Regions from separate parts of the Geobacillus sp. YHL genome, predicted to be linked through region 4. Evidence: riboswitches for the same ligand, from Rfam matches in the RefSeq annotation. Region 4 holds a riboswitch; each other region holds the start of a gene.
The links. A riboswitch is a leader RNA that binds a small molecule or an ion and turns the genes downstream of it on or off. The one in region 4 is predicted to bind S-adenosylmethionine.
Positions count from the first base shown of each region.

Region 1: another riboswitch for S-adenosylmethionine. It lies ahead of mtnK (S-methyl-5-thioribose kinase); the one in region 4 lies ahead of JCR24_RS07420 (hypothetical protein).
Region 2: another riboswitch for S-adenosylmethionine. It lies ahead of JCR24_RS05810 (methionine biosynthesis PLP-dependent protein); the one in region 4 lies ahead of JCR24_RS07420 (hypothetical protein).
Region 3: another riboswitch for S-adenosylmethionine. It lies ahead of JCR24_RS10045 (phosphoadenylyl-sulfate reductase); the one in region 4 lies ahead of JCR24_RS07420 (hypothetical protein).

Region 1 covers NZ_JAEIGB010000018.1:46,716-51,428, reverse strand. The annotation lists gene JCR24_RS13725 (pyridoxal phosphate-dependent aminotransferase) at 1-327, opposite strand, end outside; gene JCR24_RS13720 (carbon-nitrogen family hydrolase) at 425-1,237, shown strand; SAM riboswitch class I at 1,332-1,500, shown strand; gene mtnK (S-methyl-5-thioribose kinase) at 1,639-2,829, shown strand; gene mtnA (S-methyl-5-thioribose-1-phosphate isomerase) at 2,899-3,966, shown strand; gene JCR24_RS13705 (sugar ABC transporter substrate-binding protein) at 3,953-4,713, shown strand, end outside.
Region 2 covers NZ_JAEIGB010000003.1:268,813-273,525, forward strand. The annotation lists gene JCR24_RS05780 (hypothetical protein) at 27-263, shown strand; gene JCR24_RS05785 (YjcZ family sporulation protein) at 340-468, shown strand; gene spoVIF (sporulation-specific transcription regulator SpoVIF) at 595-852, shown strand; gene JCR24_RS05795 (GNAT family N-acetyltransferase) at 976-1,410, opposite strand; gene JCR24_RS05800 (YjcG family protein) at 1,412-1,933, opposite strand; gene JCR24_RS05805 (alpha/beta hydrolase) at 2,032-2,760, opposite strand; SAM riboswitch class I at 2,947-3,057, shown strand; gene JCR24_RS05810 (methionine biosynthesis PLP-dependent protein) at 3,259-4,362, shown strand; gene metC (cystathionine beta-lyase) at 4,366-4,713, shown strand, end outside.
Region 3 covers NZ_JAEIGB010000009.1:58,256-62,968, reverse strand. The annotation lists gene JCR24_RS10055 (low molecular weight protein-tyrosine-phosphatase) at 1-337, opposite strand, end outside; gene JCR24_RS10050 (DUF1128 domain-containing protein) at 687-911, shown strand; SAM riboswitch class I at 1,041-1,145, shown strand; gene JCR24_RS10045 (phosphoadenylyl-sulfate reductase) at 1,271-1,978, shown strand; gene sat (sulfate adenylyltransferase) at 2,253-3,413, shown strand; gene cysC (adenylyl-sulfate kinase) at 3,426-4,037, shown strand; gene cobA (uroporphyrinogen-III C-methyltransferase) at 4,186-4,713, shown strand, end outside.
Region 4 covers NZ_JAEIGB010000005.1:133,014-137,726, forward strand. The annotation lists gene opp4A (oligopeptide ABC transporter substrate-binding protein) at 1-1,609, shown strand, start outside; SAM riboswitch class I at 1,660-1,764, shown strand; gene JCR24_RS07420 (hypothetical protein) at 1,849-2,172, shown strand; gene JCR24_RS07425 (VOC family protein) at 2,189-2,572, shown strand; gene JCR24_RS07430 (PaaI family thioesterase) at 2,753-3,235, shown strand; gene JCR24_RS07435 (PaaI family thioesterase) at 3,591-4,007, opposite strand; gene hutG (formimidoylglutamase) at 4,149-4,713, shown strand, end outside.

The DNA.
Region 1 (4,713 bases), on a different contig from region 4:
AAGCCCGGCCTTGCCGCCGAACAAAATGGCGACTTCGCGGTCTGGATCGATGTTCACCCCGTATTCACGCGCGTAAAACGCGGCGATGGCTTCTTTCAAAAAGAAGTAGCCTTGAAACGGCGAATATTTATGGTATTTCGGATTGGCCGCCGCCCGCTGCATCGCCTCAACGATATGCTTTGGCGTCGGCTGATCCGGGTTGCCTTGCCCTAAATTGATCACGTCGCATCCGGCCTTGATTTTCTCCCCCACTTTTGCGACAAGCGAGGCGAAAAATTGCTTTGGCAACTGCTCAAGCAGCTCGGAAAAAGGAATTTCCATCGTCATCGCCCACACCTTCTTAAAAAATTCTTGAAATTCTAGTGCAACATCATATATCGTAAAAAGCAAAATGTAAAGCAAAATTTTTTCGAGGTGAAAACTCATGACGATCCGCATCGCCTGCCTCCAGCTTGATATTGCGTTTGGCGACCCGAACGAAAACGAACGGCGCGCGGAAAGCGCCATTGAATCGGCCGTCAAGGACGGCGCGAATATCATCGTGCTGCCGGAATTATGGACGACCGGCTACGATTTGACGCGCCTAGATGAGATTGCCGACGAAGGCGCCGAACGAGCGAAAGCGTTCGCCTCCCGCCTAGCGCAAGCACACAGCATCCATCTCGTCGCCGGCTCGGTCGCTAAAAAAACAACAACCGGCGTGACGAACACGATGATCGTCGCCGACCGGAACGGTCAAATCGTTGGCGAATACAGCAAGCTTCACCTGTTCCAATTGATGGATGAACATTTGTATTTGCAGCCGGGAAGCAGCTTAGGTTTGTTTTCGCTTGACGGGCTTTCATGCGCCGGGGTCATTTGCTATGACATCCGCTTTCCGGAGTGGATTCGCGCCCATGCTATGGCTGGGGCGGAAGTGCTGTTTGTCGTCGCCGAATGGCCGCTTCCCCGCCTGCACCATTGGCGGACGCTCTTGATGGCGCGGGCGATTGAAAACCAATGCTACGTCGTCGCCTGCAACCGGGCTGGCCGCGACCCGAACAACGTCTTTGCCGGCCATTCGCTCGTCATCGACCCATGGGGCGAAGTGATCGCCGAGGCGGACGAGAAGCCGGGCATTCTCTCGGCCGACATCGATCCCGCACTCGTTGCGGACGTCCGCGCGCGCATCCCGGTGTTTGCCGACCGCCGGCCGCACGACTACGAAGCGGCAAAAAATTTTTTCAAAACGTATTGACAATCGATTGATCGACCATGTATCATTCGAATCAAACAACCAAACGATTGACAACATCGTGAAAATTGCAAAAACTGAATACGAGAAATCGGTACTCTTATCAAGAGTTGGCTGAGGGAATTGGCCCAATGAAGCCCAGCAACCGACCGTAATACTATCGTGAGATAGGGCGCACGCCAAGGGCGGCGCCGGAAGCGTCATGCTTCCGCAGGGCACGGTGCTAAGTCCAACAGAAAGACCGATGTCTTTCTGAAAGATAAGAGGCGCGAAGAACGAATGAATCTTCAAGCCTCTTTCCGTATGCGAAAGAGGCTTTTTCATTTGCCGGAAACGCCGAGTTTTAGCGCGCGTCAGAACCGGCATTTGAAAACGAGCGAAATGAAAAAAGGGGGAACAAGGCAATGACCACTGTTCAAACATCGGTTTACGAACCGCTGACCGAACCGAAGGCGGTATCTCTCGCTGTCCGCCTCGGCTTATTCCGCGACGGGGCGCCTCTTTTGTGCCGCGAGATCGGCGACGGCAACTTGAACTTAGTGTTTCATATCGTCGACCAAGAAACAAAGCAAGGCGTAATCATCAAACAAGCGTTGCCGTACGCCAAAGTGGTCGGCGAAAGCTGGCCGCTTACGTTAAAGCGCGCCGTCATCGAAAGCAACGCGCTGCGCACGTTTGCGAGCTATGTGCCGCAATACGTGCCGAAAGTCTACTATTCTGACGAATCGCTCGCCATTACGGTGATGGAAGACTTATCCCGTTTGCAAATCGCCCGCAAAGGGTTGATCGAAGGAAAAACGTATCCGCTTTTGTCCCAGCATATCGGCGAGTTTGTCGCCAAGACGGCGTTTTATACGTCTGATTTCGGCATGAACCAGCAAGAGAAAAAGAAATTGGCGCAAAGCTTCGTCAATCCGGAACTGTGCAAAATCACGGAAGACCTCGTCTTCACCGACCCGTTTTTTGACCACGAAACGAACAACTTTGAAGACGAATTGCGCCCAGACGTTGAAGCGCTTTGGCGCGATGACCGCTTGCACCTAGAAGCAGCAAAGCTGAAGCGCAAGTTTTTAACCGAAGCCGATGTGCTCTTGCATGGCGATTTGCATACCGGCAGCATTTTCGTAAGCGCCGACGAAACGAAAGTGATCGACCCAGAATTCGCCTTTTACGGTCCGATCGGGTTTGACCTTGGCCAATTTTTTGCCAATTTGCTGTTAAATGCGTTGTCCCGCTCTGAATTAGAGCGCCAACCGCTCTTTGACCACATCGACCGGACATGGGACGTCTTTGCGTCCGTGTTCTCAAACCTTTGGCGCACCGAGAGCGTGGAAACGTACGCCGCGACGCCGGGCTTGCTCGAGGACGTGCTCCGGCACGCGTTCATCGACGCCGTCGGCTTTGCCGGCTGCGAAGTCATCCGCCGGACGATCGGCCTCGCCCATGTGGCGGACCTTGACGGCATCGAGCACAAAGATGAACGGCTTGTTGCCAAACGGCATGCGCTCCGCCTCGGCCGCCGCTTGATCATTGAGCGGGCTGAGCTGACAGGAACGGATGGCTTCCGCCGGCTGCTCGCCGAAACCAAGCAGTAATGCCATTCGATCCGGCCCGCCGGCGACGGGCCGGACAAACGAACAACGCCAAAAGAAAGGAAGACAGCAATGAGCACATTTGCCATCCCGCGCTCAGTCGAATGGCGCGAGACGCATGTGACGATTTTAAACCAGCAAAAGCTTCCATCCATCATCGAATATATCGACTTGCACACTCTGGAAGACGTCTATGAGGCGATTGCCACGCTGAAAGTGCGCGGCGCGCCGGCGATCGGCATCACCGCCGCCTATGGCCTGGCGCTTGCCGCACTGGGCTATGACACCAAATCGCTCGATGAATTCCGCCGCCGCTTAAAACAGGATCGCGACTACCTGGCCGGCGCCCGACCGACCGCCGTCAATTTGTTTTGGGCGCTTGACCGGCTCGTCGCCGCTGTCGAAAACGCCGTCTCCATCAACGAGGCAAAAACGGCGCTCATCCATGAGGCGATCCGCATTCAAGTGGAAGATGAGGATGTGTGCCGCCGCATCGGCGAATACGCGTTGTCGCTCTTTCGTCCGGGCGATCGTGTGATGACGATCTGCAACGCTGGCTCGATCGCCACCGCCCGCTACGGAACAGCGCTCGCCCCGTTTTATTTGGCGAAAGAAAAAGGAATCGAGCTATCCGTTTACGCCCTTGAGACACGTCCCGTTTTGCAAGGGGCGCGCCTGACCGCTTGGGAACTGATGCAAGCGGGCGTTGATGTGACGCTCATCACCGACAACATGGCAGCGCAAACGATCAAAGCGAAACAGATCAGCGCCATCATCGTCGGCGCCGATCGGATCGCGCGAAACGGCGATACGGCGAACAAAATCGGCACGTTCGGCCTGGCCTTGCTCGCGAAGTCGTTTGACATTCCGTTTTACGTCGCTGCGCCGTTGTCCACGATCGATTTGACGACGAAAACAGGTGCGGACATCCCGATCGAAGAGCGCCATCCGGATGAAGTGACCCACATCGCCGGCGTGCGCATCGCCCCGGAAGGCGTCAACGTATACAATCCGGCGTTTGACGTGACGCCAAACGAACTCATTACCGCCATCATTACCGAAAAAGGCATCATTCGCGGCAATTACAACGCAACGCTGCCATCATTATTCACAAAGGAGGAGCAACATGAAACGATTTAAGGCCTTATCTTCCCTTTTTCTTCTTTTCTTTGCCGTGTTCTCCATCTTGGCTGGCTGCACACACGAGCAAGATGCCGTGAGCTCCAAGCCAGCCAACGAAGCCAAGACCACGAACAACAAAACGGAAACGACATCCAGCCACTCGACGGCAACAAGCGACGAGCAAGCGGCCATTCCTGAAAAGTTGAAAAAGCCGGTGAAAATCGCCGCCATTATGCAACTGTCCATCGGCACGTTCTCATCGCAATACATCGCCGGCGTCAAAGAACAAGTGCAAAAATTCGGCGGCGAGGTGCAAATTTACAACGCCGACAACGATTTAACCAAAATGGCATCGTACGTTGAGACGGCCATTACGCAAAATGTTGACGCCATTTTGCTTGACCACGGCCGCGCCGATGCGCTCGAAGGCCCGGTGAAAAAAGCCGTCGCCAAAGGCATTCCAGTTGTGGCGTTTGACAACGATTTGAACATTCCCGGCGTCACCGTCATCGACCAAGACGACTACAGCCTCGCCTGGAAAACATTAAAAACGCTCGCAGAAGACTTAAACGGGGAAGGCAACATCGTCACGATTTGGGTCGGCGGCTTTACCCCGATGGAACGCCGCCATATCATTTATGACGCGTTCAAAAAACGCTATCCGAACATTAAAGAAATTGCCAAGTTTGGCACGGCGAGCGCCAACACAGCTTTGGACACACAAACGCAAATGGAAGCGATTTTGAAAAAATACCCGAACAAAGG
Region 2 (4,713 bases), on a different contig from region 4:
ACAACAGTAAGAAAGGAGGGGAAAGTGTGAGCAAAGAGTTGGAAAAAGCGCTCGAAAATTGGGTTGCGTCGCGCAAAGAAGGGCATGAAACGTTCATCCGCCTGTTTGAACAATGGGGAAAGGACTTTAACAAACAGCTGCAAGAAATCGAAAAATTGAACAATGGATTTTTAAAAAGTGTGCAAGGCAACTTGGACTACATCGAGCAATGGTTTGCGAAGAAGGAGCGGGAATTTGCCGAGCTGTTCCGCCGATTTGGATGACAAAATGGCCTTTGCGCCCATACGCCCCGCTAAGCCGGTGAATACGATACAGTAAACGGAGAAGGAGGTGCACATTATGATGGGCTTCTGCGGTTATGGTTATCCTTACGGCTACGGCTATGGCGGTGGCTATGGCGGTGGCTTTGTGCTGATTGTCGTGTTGTTCATTTTGTTGATTATTGTCGGCGCGGCATTTGTCGCCTAACGGAAAAAGCGAATGGGATACGGGCCGTTTCGGCGCCACGGAGCGGCTCGTATTTTTCTTTCCCTAATTTGATGCACGCCGAGGCGGGAGCATCATACGATATAGCAGGGAGAAGGAGGCGGAACGATGGATCAGCAATTTTTTAAAAACATCGAAAAGAAAACAGGTGTCAATATGAAAGACGTTTTTGAGCTCGCCAACTCGCTGCAAAACGCCAATTTCAGCGACGAAAAAACGGTGCGCCAAGTCGTGAAACGGGTGGCGCAAATCGCTAATCGAAAAGTGCCAAAGGAGCTCGAAGACCAAATCGTCAAGGCCATCGTCCATAACGGCAAGCAAATTGATTTCAATACGATTGCCAATATGCTGAACAACAAAAAATAAGCGAAAGGGAGCTTGCGTGTGCACAGCTCCCTTTTTTGCCCTCTCTGCCTAAGCAAAAGAAAAGGTTTCTACAGATCCCCTAGCACTTGATGCCATGTAGGCGAAGGACGCTCAATCAGCTGGTTATTCGAGCGATTTCACCATTGTCACATGTGGGATGCCAGCGTCCATAAAGACACCGGAGACGGTCGTGTAGCCGAGCTTTTTGTAAAACGGTTCCGCGTGCGTCTGGGCGTTCAGTTTCGCCGTTTTCGCCCCTTTTGTTTTCGCCAGCTGTTCGATCGCTTCCATCACCATCCGTCCGGCGCCGCGGCCGCGGTAGGACGGCAGGACGCAAATGCGCTCGATTTTGCCGACGCCTTCGTCAATGAAACGGAGTCGCCCAGCACCGACCGGTGTTTGGCCATCATACAGGACGAGGTGGAACGAGTCGTCCTCGAATGCGTCGATTTCCTCGTCTTCCGGCACGTTTTGCTCCTCAATGAATACGAGCCGGCGGACGCGCAAGGCGTCTTCGTACAAAGCGCGATCTTGCGTTGTGCCAATCGCAATGTTCATCTCAGACCGTTTCCTTTCCTCCGACGATAAACGTTTCATAGACGGTCCACGAGCCGTTTTCCAGCTGATAGAGAAGATGGAAGCGGTCGACGGTCTCCTCGAAGTGCACATCTTGCAGCTTCAGCTGGCTGTAGACGTCCGCATATTCTGCGCCCGGCAAATCGCGGCCGATCGTAATGTGAGGCACGAACACAAACTCCGGCTTTCCGGCGAACAAGCCGCTGTGCAGTTGTTCATGAAGGCGCTCGAGCACGTCGTTTGGTTCCACCTTCAAATAAATGATGTTGCTTGTCGGGTAAAACGAGCTGAATTTCGTCACTTTGATCGGAATGGGAGGTGTTTCCGCCGCAATGCGGCGCAACTCTTTCGCCATTTTTTTTATTTGCTCCTCATCCGCTTCAAATGGGTATTTCAGCGTAATATGCGGCGGGATGAGGGCGTAATGGCTGTCGTACCGTTTCCGGTACGAGTTGGCGAAGTCCTGAATCCGTTTTGGCGGAAAGATCACAATGCCGTACTTCATTTTGTTTTCCCTCCTTGAACCAGTTCTTTTTCCATGCACAGGAAACGCACGGAATGGATGCGGCGGCTTCGACATCTTTGAAGTTGCTCCGTTTTGTCCTATAATGATAAAACAGCGGCTACGGCCCGGGGTACATCCGGCTGCCAATACGTCCACGCATGGCCGCCTTCGAACTCATGGTACGTATAAGCAAACCGTTTTTCCATAAACAAGTCCCGCGCCATTCGATTCGGGGTGATAAAATCGCGCACATGGCCATCCGTCGTTTTCACCGCTGTTTCCTCTGTGCCAACAGAATGGTAAAGCGAAAGGAGCGATGGATCGCGGAATGAGCGGATGCGCGCCAATACCGAGTCATCGATATAGGGGGACTGCATGGCGATTTTCCCAAATGTATGCGGATACAACAACCCGGCTAGAAGCGACACCGTTCCGCCGAGCGAATCGCCGATCAGCGCCCGGCCTTTGCCCATTTGGTATGTCGGCAGTTCGCGGTCCAAAAACGGGACGAGCTCATGGGCTAAAAAACGAAGGTATGCTTCGTGCTTTCGTCCTTCCGGGTGGTATTTCTCGTAGCGGTCGTTGACGTTCCGATACGGGATGCCGACGACGATCGTCCGGTCGATTGTTCCTTCTTCCATCAGCGTTTCGATGACGGTTTTCATTTTTCCATACATAAAATAATCTTTGCCGTCTTGCGCGATTAATAAAGAATATTTGTAAAGCGGCGAAAAATTGCTTGGCAAGTAGATGAGCAGTTCGATTTCTTCTTGCAGCTCTCCGCTGTACAACTTGCAGTCGCGCATCGTTCCTGTTGCTGTCGCCATGACCATCCTCCATGAAAGCGTAAGTTCATCTGTTATTGTAACATATTTGCGCCCAAAGATGTTAATGAAGGGCTCGAATTTTTCGCGAATTTGCCGAATCGCACCGCTGACAAAAAAATGGCTTGCAAAAACGTGGGGAATGCGTTACATTTTTATTAAATTTAAAAAAATTGAATACGCGTCCCATTCTTATCAAGAGAAGCGGAGGGAACTGGCCCAATGAAGCTTCAGCAACCAGCCGCCCGACGGCCAGGTGCTAAATCCAGCGAATTGAGCATTCAATTCGGCAGATAAGAAGAAGCATGACCCCATGTGTATGGAAAAGTCTTCTTCTTAGAAGACTTTTTTTATTTATTCAAGCGGCCGCTTCCATCAACCGCGAGGCGGTTTCGGACGAAGGCGCTTGGCCGCTGCCCAACGGACAGTGGTGCTTCGTTGGGCATTAAGTGGTCGGCCGTTGATCCATGATGGAATTTTCAGCAGAAGGAGAGAGATGAGATGGAGAAACTGGAGACGTTGTTAGCGCAAATTGGCAACCGGAGCGAAACGGTGACGGGGACGGTCAACCCGCCGGTTTATTTTTCCACCGCCTACCGCCATGCCGGCATCGGAGAGTCGACTGGGTTTGACTACATCCGCACCGGCAACCCGACGCGCAAAATCGTCGAAGAAGCAATCGCGAGACTGGAAGGCGGCGACCAAGGCTATGCGTTCAGCTCCGGCATGGCCGCCATTCAGACGGTGCTCGCCTTGTTTGAGAGCGGAGATGAGTTTCTCGTATCGGCCGACCTTTACGGCGGCACGTACCGCCTGTTTGAGCGCGGCTGGCGCAAGTACGGTCTTGGGTTTCATTACGTTGACTTTGCTGACCTCGATGCAGTGGAAGAAACCATAACGGAAAAAACGAAAGCCATCTTTTTGGAAACGCCGACGAACCCATTGATGCAGGAGGCGGATATTTCGGCGGTCGCCAAGCTCGCCAAACGGCATGGGCTGCTGCTGATCGTCGATAACACGTTTTACACGCCGGTGCTCCAACGCCCAATCGAACAAGGAGCGGATATTGTCATCCACAGCGCGACGAAATATTTAGGCGGCCATAACGATGTGCTGGCCGGCCTTGTCGTCGCCAAGGGCGAGGAGCTCTGTCAACGCCTGGCCGAGTATCAGAACGCCATCGGCGCGGTTTTGTCGCCGTTTGATTCGTGGCTGTTGATTCGCGGGATGAAAACGCTGGCGCTAAGGATGCGCCAGCATGAAGAAAACGCCAAGCGCATCAGCGCCTTTTTGCGCGAACATGAAGATGTTACAGACGTCTTATATCCAGGAAGAGGCGGGATGCTGTCGTTCCGGATTGCCGATGAAAAGTGGGTGAACGGGTTTTTAAAAAGCTTGAGCCTCATTACGTTCGCGGAAAGCCTGGGCGGAGTCGAAAGCTTTATTACGTACCCAGCGACGCAGACGCATGCGGACATTCCTGAGGAAATCCGCATCCAAAACGGTATTTGCAACCGGCTGCTCCGTTTCTCGGTCGGCATTGAGCACGCTGACGATTTGATCGCCGACTTGGCGCAGGCATTGAAAAACATGAAAGAGGTGTAAGCGATGGAACAGGAATGGTCGTTTTCGACGAAACTGCTCCATAACGAATGGAAAGTCGACCGCGCAACCGGGGCGGTGAGCGTGCCGATCCAGCACGCCTCCACGTTCCATCAGTTCGATTTCGATTCATTCGGCAAATACGACTACAGCCGCTCCGGCAACCCGACGCGCGAGGCGCTTGAGGAAACGATCGCGGCGTTAGAAGGCGGAACGCGCGGGTTTGCGTTCGCCTCTGGCATGGCGGCTATTTCAACGGCGTTTTTGCTTCTCTCAAAAGGCGACCACGTGCTCGTGACCGAAGACGTCTACGGCGGCACGTACCGGATGATTACGGAGGTGCTCGGCCGCTTT
Region 3 (4,713 bases), on a different contig from region 4:
CAAGCAACCGGGCGAGCACCGCTTTCGAACGGGAGCCAGCCAATCGGCGCAAATCGTTCAAGTTGGCTGCGTCCATGGCGATGATGTAATCAAATTCTTCCAAGTCACGATGGTTCACTTGCCGGGCGCGGATGCCGGAGTAGTCGATCTTATTTTCCGTCAAAACCCTTCTTGTCCCCACATGCGGCGGCTCACCGACATGCCAGCTGCCTGTTCCCGCCGAATCAACGGCAATCAGACCGTCAAGCCCCCGCTCTTTCACCAAATGACGGAAGACCGCTTCCGCCATCGGCGAACGACAAATGTTTCCAAGACAAACAAACAGCACTTTAATCATCCAAACAGCCACCCCTCTCTCTATGTCCACGGTGCTTTCCACCGTTAGTTTTCCTTCATTTCTTTTCATCTAGCCCTTTTTGGCCCTAAAAGGACGGGGATGTCACGACAAAACAACTCCAGCGGGGGAGCGTGTGCGAATGGGCCAACAACTCTTGCGCGCGTTCACGACAACCATTTTGAAGAAAACGCGGTGTTTCACCAACCTTTTAGACTGGCACTATGCATGTGCACCTACATTTTACCACATCATCCGTTTTTCATCAGAAAAGCAAGCCATGCAATCTCTCCCCATTCTTCCTGCACCTATGGTACAATACATAGTAACTTGCCATGAAAGGAGTAAACGAATGGATTTATCAAAACGGTCGGCGGAAAACGTCGCCTACATGATCGAACAGTTGAAGCAAAAGTTGAAAGTGCTGAACTTGGATGCCATCAAGCCGTCCCATTTTTCCGAGGAATGGTACGATGAGTTGAGAGACATTTACGAGATGGTGATGAAACGCGAGACGTTCAGCCCAAGCGAAATGCAGGCGATTGTCGAAGAGCTCGGAAGCCTGCGCAAAAAATAACGCTCCCATCTGCTGCTAGGCAGGCAATGCAGCTGTTTCGTATAAAAACAATTCCTATCGAAAAACTATGATTGACATTATCGTCAATTGTGCTAAAATTTTAATCAATTAAATGACATGCGTTGCATACGTTGCTCGAGAGTGAGGGAGGAATGGGCTCAATGAACTCCGACAACCTGCCGCCTATAGCAAAGTGCCAATTCCAGCTAAAGAAGATCTTTAGTAAAATAAGGGGCACCCTTTCTCCCGCTCTTTCTGATTCATGCAAGGAAGGATTTTCGCCGCCGAATTGCCGTTTGGCCGCTATATATCCGACTAATTACGTGGATTTTCTTTGATTTTGTGAGGAGGAGAAACCGATGCTCACGTATGATCAGTGGGAAAAGGCGGAAAAACCGTCTTTTCCGTCCGATAATGAAACAAAAGGGGCGCTTGACGTCCTGGCCTGGGCGTATCGCGAATACGGCGATGAGATCGTATACGCGTGCAGCTTCGGCATCGAGGGGATTGTGCTGATTGATCTCATCTCCCAAGTCAAACCGGACGCCGAAATCGTCTTTTTGGATACCGGCCTGCATTTTCCAGAGACGTACGATACGATCGCGAAAGTGAAAGAAAAATATCCGTCGCTTCGCATCGTGATGAAGCAGCCGCGCTTGACGTTGGAAGAACAGAAGGCGCAGTTTGGCGACGAGTTATGGAAACGCGACCCGAACAAATGCTGTGAGCTGCGCAAAGTCATTCCGCTGCGCGAGGTGCTGACCGGGGTGACGGCGTGGATTTCCGGCTTGCGCCGCGAGCAATCGCCGACGCGGCGGCATGTCGAGTACATTAACAAAGACGACAAGTTCCGTTCGATTAAAGTTTGTCCGCTCATTCACTGGACGTGGAAAGACGTTTGGAATTACGTGTATAAACACGGCCTTCCGTACAACGTGCTCCACGACCGCGGCTACCCGAGCATCGGTTGCGCCCCGTGCACCGCTCCGGCTACAGATCCGAACGACTTGCGCTCCGGGCGCTGGGCTGGCCAAGGAAAGACGGAATGCGGTCTCCATCTCGCCTAAGGAGAGAACATTGACATGCTCCTTGCCATTGCTTTGATCGCATCCTTTTTCTTCGCCATGAACATCGGGGCAAGCGGCGCGGCGGCCTCGATAGGCGTCGCTGATGAATCGGACGCCATTCCGAATCGTCAAGCTGCTGTTTGACAGCGACGTCTATACGGTCATCGCCATCTTGAGCGTCTGCTTGGCGTCATTAGCCTAAAAAAAAGAGCGCTTGCCTCATGAACATGGCAGCGGCATTTCACAACATCTATCAATCTAGGAGGTTATGAACATGAGCGTAAGCATCCCGCATGGCGGCACATTGATCAATCGTTGGAATCCGGACTATCCGCTTGATGAGGCGACCAAAACGATCGAGCTCTCCAAAGCCGAACTGAGCGACTTGGAGCTGATCGGAACGGGCGCCTACAGCCCCCTCACTGGTTTTTTAACGAAAACGGATTACGACGCGGTTGTTGAAACCATGCGTCTTTCTGACGGCACCGTCTGGAGCATTCCGATCACGCTCGCGGTAACCGAAGAAAAAGCGAAAGAGCTCGCCGTCGGCGATAAGGCGAAACTCGTTTATCGTGGCGACGTCTACGGCGTCATTGAGATCGCTGACATTTACCGCCCAGACAAAACGAAAGAAGCGAAGCTCGTTTATAAAACGGATGAACTTGCTCACCCAGGCGTGCGCAAACTGTTTGAAAAACCGGATGTGTATGTCGGCGGGGAGATTACGCTTGTCAAACGGACCGACAAAGGCCAATTCGCCTCGTTTTATTTTGATCCAGCAGAAACGCGGAAAAAGTTTGCTGAGTTTGGCTGGAACACCGTTGTCGGCTTCCAAACGCGCAATCCGGTTCACCGCGCCCATGAATACATTCAAAAATGCGCGCTCGAGATCGTTGATGGCTTGTTTTTAAACCCACTCGTCGGCGAAACGAAAGCGGACGATATTCCGGCTGACATCCGGATGGAAAGCTATCAAGTGCTGCTGGAAAACTATTACCCGAAAGACCGCGTTTTCCTCGGCGTCTTCCAAGCTGCGATGCGCTATGCCGGTCCGCGTGAAGCCATTTTCCACGCGATGGTGCGCAAAAATTTCGGCTGCACGCACTTCATCGTCGGCCGCGACCACGCTGGTGTCGGCAATTATTACGGTACGTATGATGCGCAAAAAATCTTCTTGAACTTTACGGCTGAAGAGCTTGGCATTACGCCGCTCTTTTTCGAACATAGCTTTTACTGCACGAAATGCGAAGGGATGGCATCGACAAAAACGTGTCCGCATGACGCGAAATACCATGTCGTCCTTTCCGGCACGAAAGTTCGTGAAATGCTGCGCAACGGCCAAGTGCCGCCGAGCACGTTCAGCCGCCCGGAAGTGGCCGCCGTTTTGATCAAAGGGCTCCAAGAACGCGAAACGGTCGCCCCGTCAGCGCGCTAAAGGAGGATCGCGATGAGCACGAACATCGTTTGGCATCACACATCGGTCACAAAAGAAGATCGTCGCAAGCGCAACGGCCATCATAGCGCCATCCTTTGGTTCACCGGGCTGTCCGGCTCCGGCAAATCGACGGTGGCGAACGCCGTCTCCAGACGACTGTTTGAGCTCGGCATTCAGAATTATGTCTTAGACGGCGACAACATCCGGCACGGGCTCAATAAAGATCTCGGCTTTTCCGCCGCCGACCGGACAGAAAACATCCGCCGCATCGGCGAAGTGGCAAAGCTGTTTGTCGACAGCGGCCAGTTTGTGCTGACGGCGTTCATCTCGCCGTTTGCCGAAGACCGGGCGCTCGTCCGCCGCTTAGTCGAAGAAGACGAGTTTATCGAAATTTACGTCAACTGCCCGCTTGAAGAATGCGAAAAGCGCGATCCGAAAGGGCTGTATCAAAAAGCTCGCCGCGGGGAAATCCGTGAATTTACGGGCATCGACTCGCCGTACGAGGCGCCGGAAGCACCGGAGCTGACGATCGAAACACACCGTTATTCGGTTGACGAATGTGCCGAGCAAGTGCTCGCCTACCTGCGCGAGCGAGGAATGATCCCGGCCGCGAAAACAGACTGATTCCCCCGTCCTCTGCCAAAAAAGAACGGGAGGTCATTTGACAAGGTCGTTTTCATCCCAAGGCAGACCATTTACAATAAAAGCAGCCGAGCATCCATGCCGCTTTCCAGCGGCTGGCTGAATCATGCACGAAGGGGCTGAAACAACGATGGGCAAAGTATATCTTGTCGGCGCCGGCCCCGGCGACCCGGAACTCATTACCGTCAAAGGATTAAAATGCATCCAGCAAGCGGATGTCATTTTGTACGACCGTCTCATCAATGAAGAGTTGCTTTCATATGCCAAGCCGGACGCCGAACTCATCTTTTGCGGCAAGCTGCCCGGCTTTCATGCCATGCAGCAGGAAACGATCAACCATGCGCTCGTCTGGCATGCCAAAAAAGGAAAAACGGTCGTCCGCTTAAAGGGCGGCGATCCGTTCGTGTTCGGGCGCGGCGGCGAAGAGGCCGAGGCGCTGGCCAAACATGGGATCGAATTTGAGATCGTTCCCGGCATCACCTCCGCCATCGCGGCGGCGGCTTATGCCGGCATCCCTGTCACCCATCGCGCGTTCAGCTCAAGCGTCGCCTTTGTCACCGGGCATCGGCGCGACGGAAGTCGTGACGAGATCAAATGGGAAAGCCTCGCCAAAGGCATCGATACGATCGCCATTTACATGGGGGTTCATCACTTGCCA
Region 4 (4,713 bases):
CGGCGTGTTGAAATACGGCCTTGTGTCCGATACGCCGTTTGAAGGGACGCTCAGCTATGCATTCTACACCGGAGCGCCCGACGCAGAGATTTTGCAATTTTTTGACGAGTCGCTTTTCCGGACGAACGGTGACTATGAAATTACAAATGATGGGGCTGCCACGTATGAGTTGTCGGATGATAAAAAGACGATGACAATCCATATTAAAGACAATGTGAATTGGCATGACGGCCAGCCGGTGACCGCTGAAGACTTGGAGTATGCGTATTTGGTCATCGGCCATAAAGATTACACCGGCGTCCGCTATGGCGATGCGCTCATCCAAGGGATCGTCGGGATGGAAGAATATCACAGCGGCAAAGCGGATAAAATTTCCGGCATTAAAGTCATCGACAAAAAGACGTTGACGATCACATGGAAACAGGCCAATCCGTCGGTGTTGACTGGCATTTGGGCGTATCCGCTGCCGAAGCATTACTTGAAAGACATTCCGATCAAAGACTTGGCGAAATCGGATAAAATCCGGAAAAACCCGATCGGGTTCGGTCCGTTTAAAGTGAAGAAAATCGTTCCGGGCGAGTCGGTAGAGTTTGTTCGCAATGATGACTACTGGGCTGGCAAACCGAACTTGGAAGGCGTCATTTTGAAAGTCGTCAGCCCGCAAGTCGTCCTGCAAGCGCTGAAAAAAGGCGAAATTGACGTCGCTGAGTTCCCGACTGACCAATATTTGAACGCGAAAGGGACGAAAAACATTCAGTTTATCGGTAGAGTGGATTTGGCGTACAACTATATCGGCTTTAAACTCGGCCATTGGGATGCGAAAAAGCAGGAAAACGTAATGGACAATCCGAAATTCCAAAACAAAAAACTGCGCCAAGCGATGGCGTATGCCATCAACAACCAAGAGGTGGCCGACCGCCTGTATCATGGTTTGCGCTTCCCGGCGAACACGCTCATTCCGCCGTCGTTCCCGGGCTATCATGACAGTTCCATCAAAGGGTATACGTACAATCCGGAAAAAGCGAAACAATTGCTGGATGAAGCGGGATATAAAGATGTGGATGGCGATGGCCTCCGCGAAGATCCAAACGGCAAAAAATTCAAGGTCAACTTCTTGGCGATGAGCGGTGGGGACATCGCTGAACCGCTGGCCAAATTTTATATGCAATGCTGGAAAGATGTGGGCCTCGATGTTCAGCTTGTAGACGGACGCTTGGCGGAGTTCAACTCCTTCTACGATATGGTCGAAAAAGACGATCCGAAAGTGGATGTCTACGCCGCCGCTTGGGGAACTGGAACGGACGTCGACCCGTACGGATTGTACGGCCGCAACGTCATGTTCAACTACTCGCGCTGGGTGAATGAGAAAAACGATGAACTGTTGGAAAAAGGCCATTCCGAACAGGCGTTTGACAAAGAATATCGTCGGAAAATTTACAGTGAATGGCAAAAGCTGATGAACGAAGAAGTGCCGGTCATCCCGACGTTGTATCGTTCGGCCATTTATGCCGTCAACAACCGCGTCGCCAACTTCACGGTCGATCCGGGCTCGAAACTGACGTGGAAAGATGTCGGCGTCACGTCCGAGCAACCGGAAGTCGAACAATGACGGTTGTTGCCTTTGATGATGTATGATAAGATAGAAGATAAATTGCATACGTCTTATCAAGAGTGGGCGAGAGAACGGGCTTGATGACCCCACAGCAACCTGCCGCAGGCAAGGTGCTAACACCCGCAAAGCGGTTTCGCTTTGGATGATAAGAACGGCTCATGGCCCCTTTCGCATCATTCCGAGGCGAAAGGGGTTTTTGTCGATAGGGGGTGAAGGGGGAAATAGTGAAGAGGGACATGTCGATCCGAGCTTGCATGGCCGCTCATCTCCGTGCCGCTGCGTTCGCCGTTCATGTCATGCGCTGCGTGCAGGCGGAGCTCATCCGGTTTGACTCTAAGGCGGCGGTGCATGTCGACCGTGGGGACGGATACGTTCATTTGTATGGGGAAGCGCAAGGAACAGCCTTTTCGTTGTTGTTGACCAACAGTGAGGCGGACGAATGGAAGGCGGACGGACCGTACGCCCTTGACCGCTACATATGGACAGAGCTTGGGAAAAAAGGGATTTTCCCGATGCAGATGACGCCGTATTTACAAGCAGTATGGTTAACTGAGTCATAGAAAGGAAGAGGGACGAATGGCAGTCAAAAAATTTGAACATGTCGGCATTCAAGTGAAAGACATCGAGGCATCGAAAGAGTTTTATCAAAATGTTGTCGGCTTGGAGCTGCTCGACGAAATGATTCATACGAACGGCACGATGAAATTGGCGTTTTTAGGGATTGGCGGCTCGATCATTGTCGAGCTGATCGAAGGATACAATCCGGATTTGCCGACGGAAGGAAAAGTGCACCATGTGGCGTTTACGGTGGAAGACATTGAGCAGGAGAAAGAACGGCTTCAGTCGCTGGGTGTGCCGCTTGTGTGGGAAGAAATAACGACACTTCCGAACGGGGCAAAATATTTGTTCTTCCTCGGGCCCGACGGCGAATGGATCGAGTTTTACGAGCCTGCTCGATAAATGGCGTCACGCTAGGCGGCCAGCTGTTTGGGCCGCCTATGAATTTGCCGTCTGGCGATTGGCGCTTCGTTCCATTTTTCTTCGTATGGCCTTGCCTGCCGCTAGACAACAACCGTCCATGTAGGAGTCGTCGTCTTCTCGATTCAATGGTATACTAGAAAAAGAGAGGGGGAGGATGACGTGGAAGAAATGATCGTGCACGCGATTCAAGACGACTACCCTGATGAATTCGCCTGGTGCTACGGCTGCGGGCGTCTGAATGAACAAGGCCACCATTTCCGCACCGGGTGGCGGGGCGACAAAACGGTGACGGTGTATACGCCGCGTCCGGAACATACGGCGATTCCAGGGTTTGTGTACGGCGGGCTGATCGCCTCGCTCATTGATTGCCACGGCACCGGTTCAGCGGCGCTTGCCTTGCATCGGAAAAACGGCCATGAACCAGGGAGCGGGGAAACGCCGCCGCGCTTTGTTACTGCGTCGCTTCACGTCGATTTCGTCAAGCCGACGCCGCATGGAGTGCCGCTTGTCGCCGTCGGCACTGTGACGGAGATTCATCCGAAAAAATGGAAAGTGGACACCGAAGTGTTCGCCAACGGCGAACTGTGCGCCCGCGGGCAAGTCGTCGCCGTCGTAATGCCGAAAACGTTTGTCCGTGGGTAACAAGCAACGAAAGGCGCCGGAGAGCGGCTGTTTTTGACAGCGCTTTCCCCGGCGCTTGGCAACTGGTCGAAAACGGCTGCGCCTCACCTCGTTTCGCCATTGAGGACTGATGATGTCATGAAAAAGGCAACTCGACAACGCCTCTTCTCAAGTGGGGAAACCTTGTGAAATTGGTTCTCCTTTTTCAACAAAACCACCGATTTGGCGAACATCATCGTTTTTCACCGGTTTTCTCGGATTCCTCTGATCATCGCTTTCCATGCGTTTCAAAACAACAACAGCAGCTGCTGTTTGGACTCGTCGAATCCAAGGAGAACGAGCATGCGCAAAAACGCCTTTTGGAGATCCATCACCTTCACGGTTTGTCCATGATCAGCACCGACGACGTGGCGCTCGCCACCTCTTTGCCGTTTTGCCGCACGATGGCGGTTACATAGGTGACGGTTTTCCCGAACTTTTCCACCCGCGCCTCGATTTCGGCTTCTCCAGCCGCCGCTGGGCGGTGAAACGTCGTCTGCAAGTTGATGGAGGCGTGCATTTGGTCATCGCGAAGCAAGGTCGTCACCGCATACGCCATGAGAATGTCCGCCGCCGCCCCGACGAACCCGCCCATAATCACCCCGTTGCCGTTGAGCAGCGATTCGCTGATCGTCCATACCCCTTTCGCATAGCCGTCTCGGGCTTCCGTCAGGCGGACGCCGAGCGTTTCGTCGCATGGGGGCGGCGCGCTTTGACCGGCGATGACAGCGTGCAAGTTGGTCATTGGCTTCATGTGGAACACCCTTTCTGTTGTCAATCATGTTTTTTTATTCGCCAAACGGCGGCGATTTCCTCTTTTCGCGTGCATGAGGAGGAGAACGGCAAAGCTGTGGCGAAAGAAACAAGCAGCTGATGATGGAAAGGAGATGGTCTCATGTATCAACCGCCAGACGCCGGCCGTTGGACGGGACGGATTGACAGCGTGAGCGATGAGCAGGCGTTTCGTCTTCATCAGCGCATTCGCTTGCTCGATTTGTCGCAGCCATTGGAGACGGTGGAACGAGCGGCGGCATTCATCGGGTTTGCGTGCGACGAAGGAGTGCGCCGCAACCAAGGCCGCCAAGGGGCGAAAGAGGCGCCGGCCGCCGTCAAAGCGGCGCTGGCCCGGCTGCCTTGGCATCTTCCGGAAGGGGTCGTTGTCTATGACGCAGGCGATGTCGTTTGCGTCGATGAACGGCTCGAACAAAGCCAGACTGAACTTGGGAAGGCGGTCGCCCGCCTGCTGAAAAACGGGATGGCGTCTATCGTGATCGGCGGCGGCCATGAGACGGCGTACGGCCATTACTTGGGCGTTCGCGAAGCGCTCGGGCCCGAAGCCCGCCTTGGCATCCTCAACATTGACGCCCATTTCGACTTGCGCCCGTACGATGACGGGCCGACGTCCGGGACGATGTTTCGGCAAATATTGGATCAAGACGAACGGGTCCGTTACTTCTGCC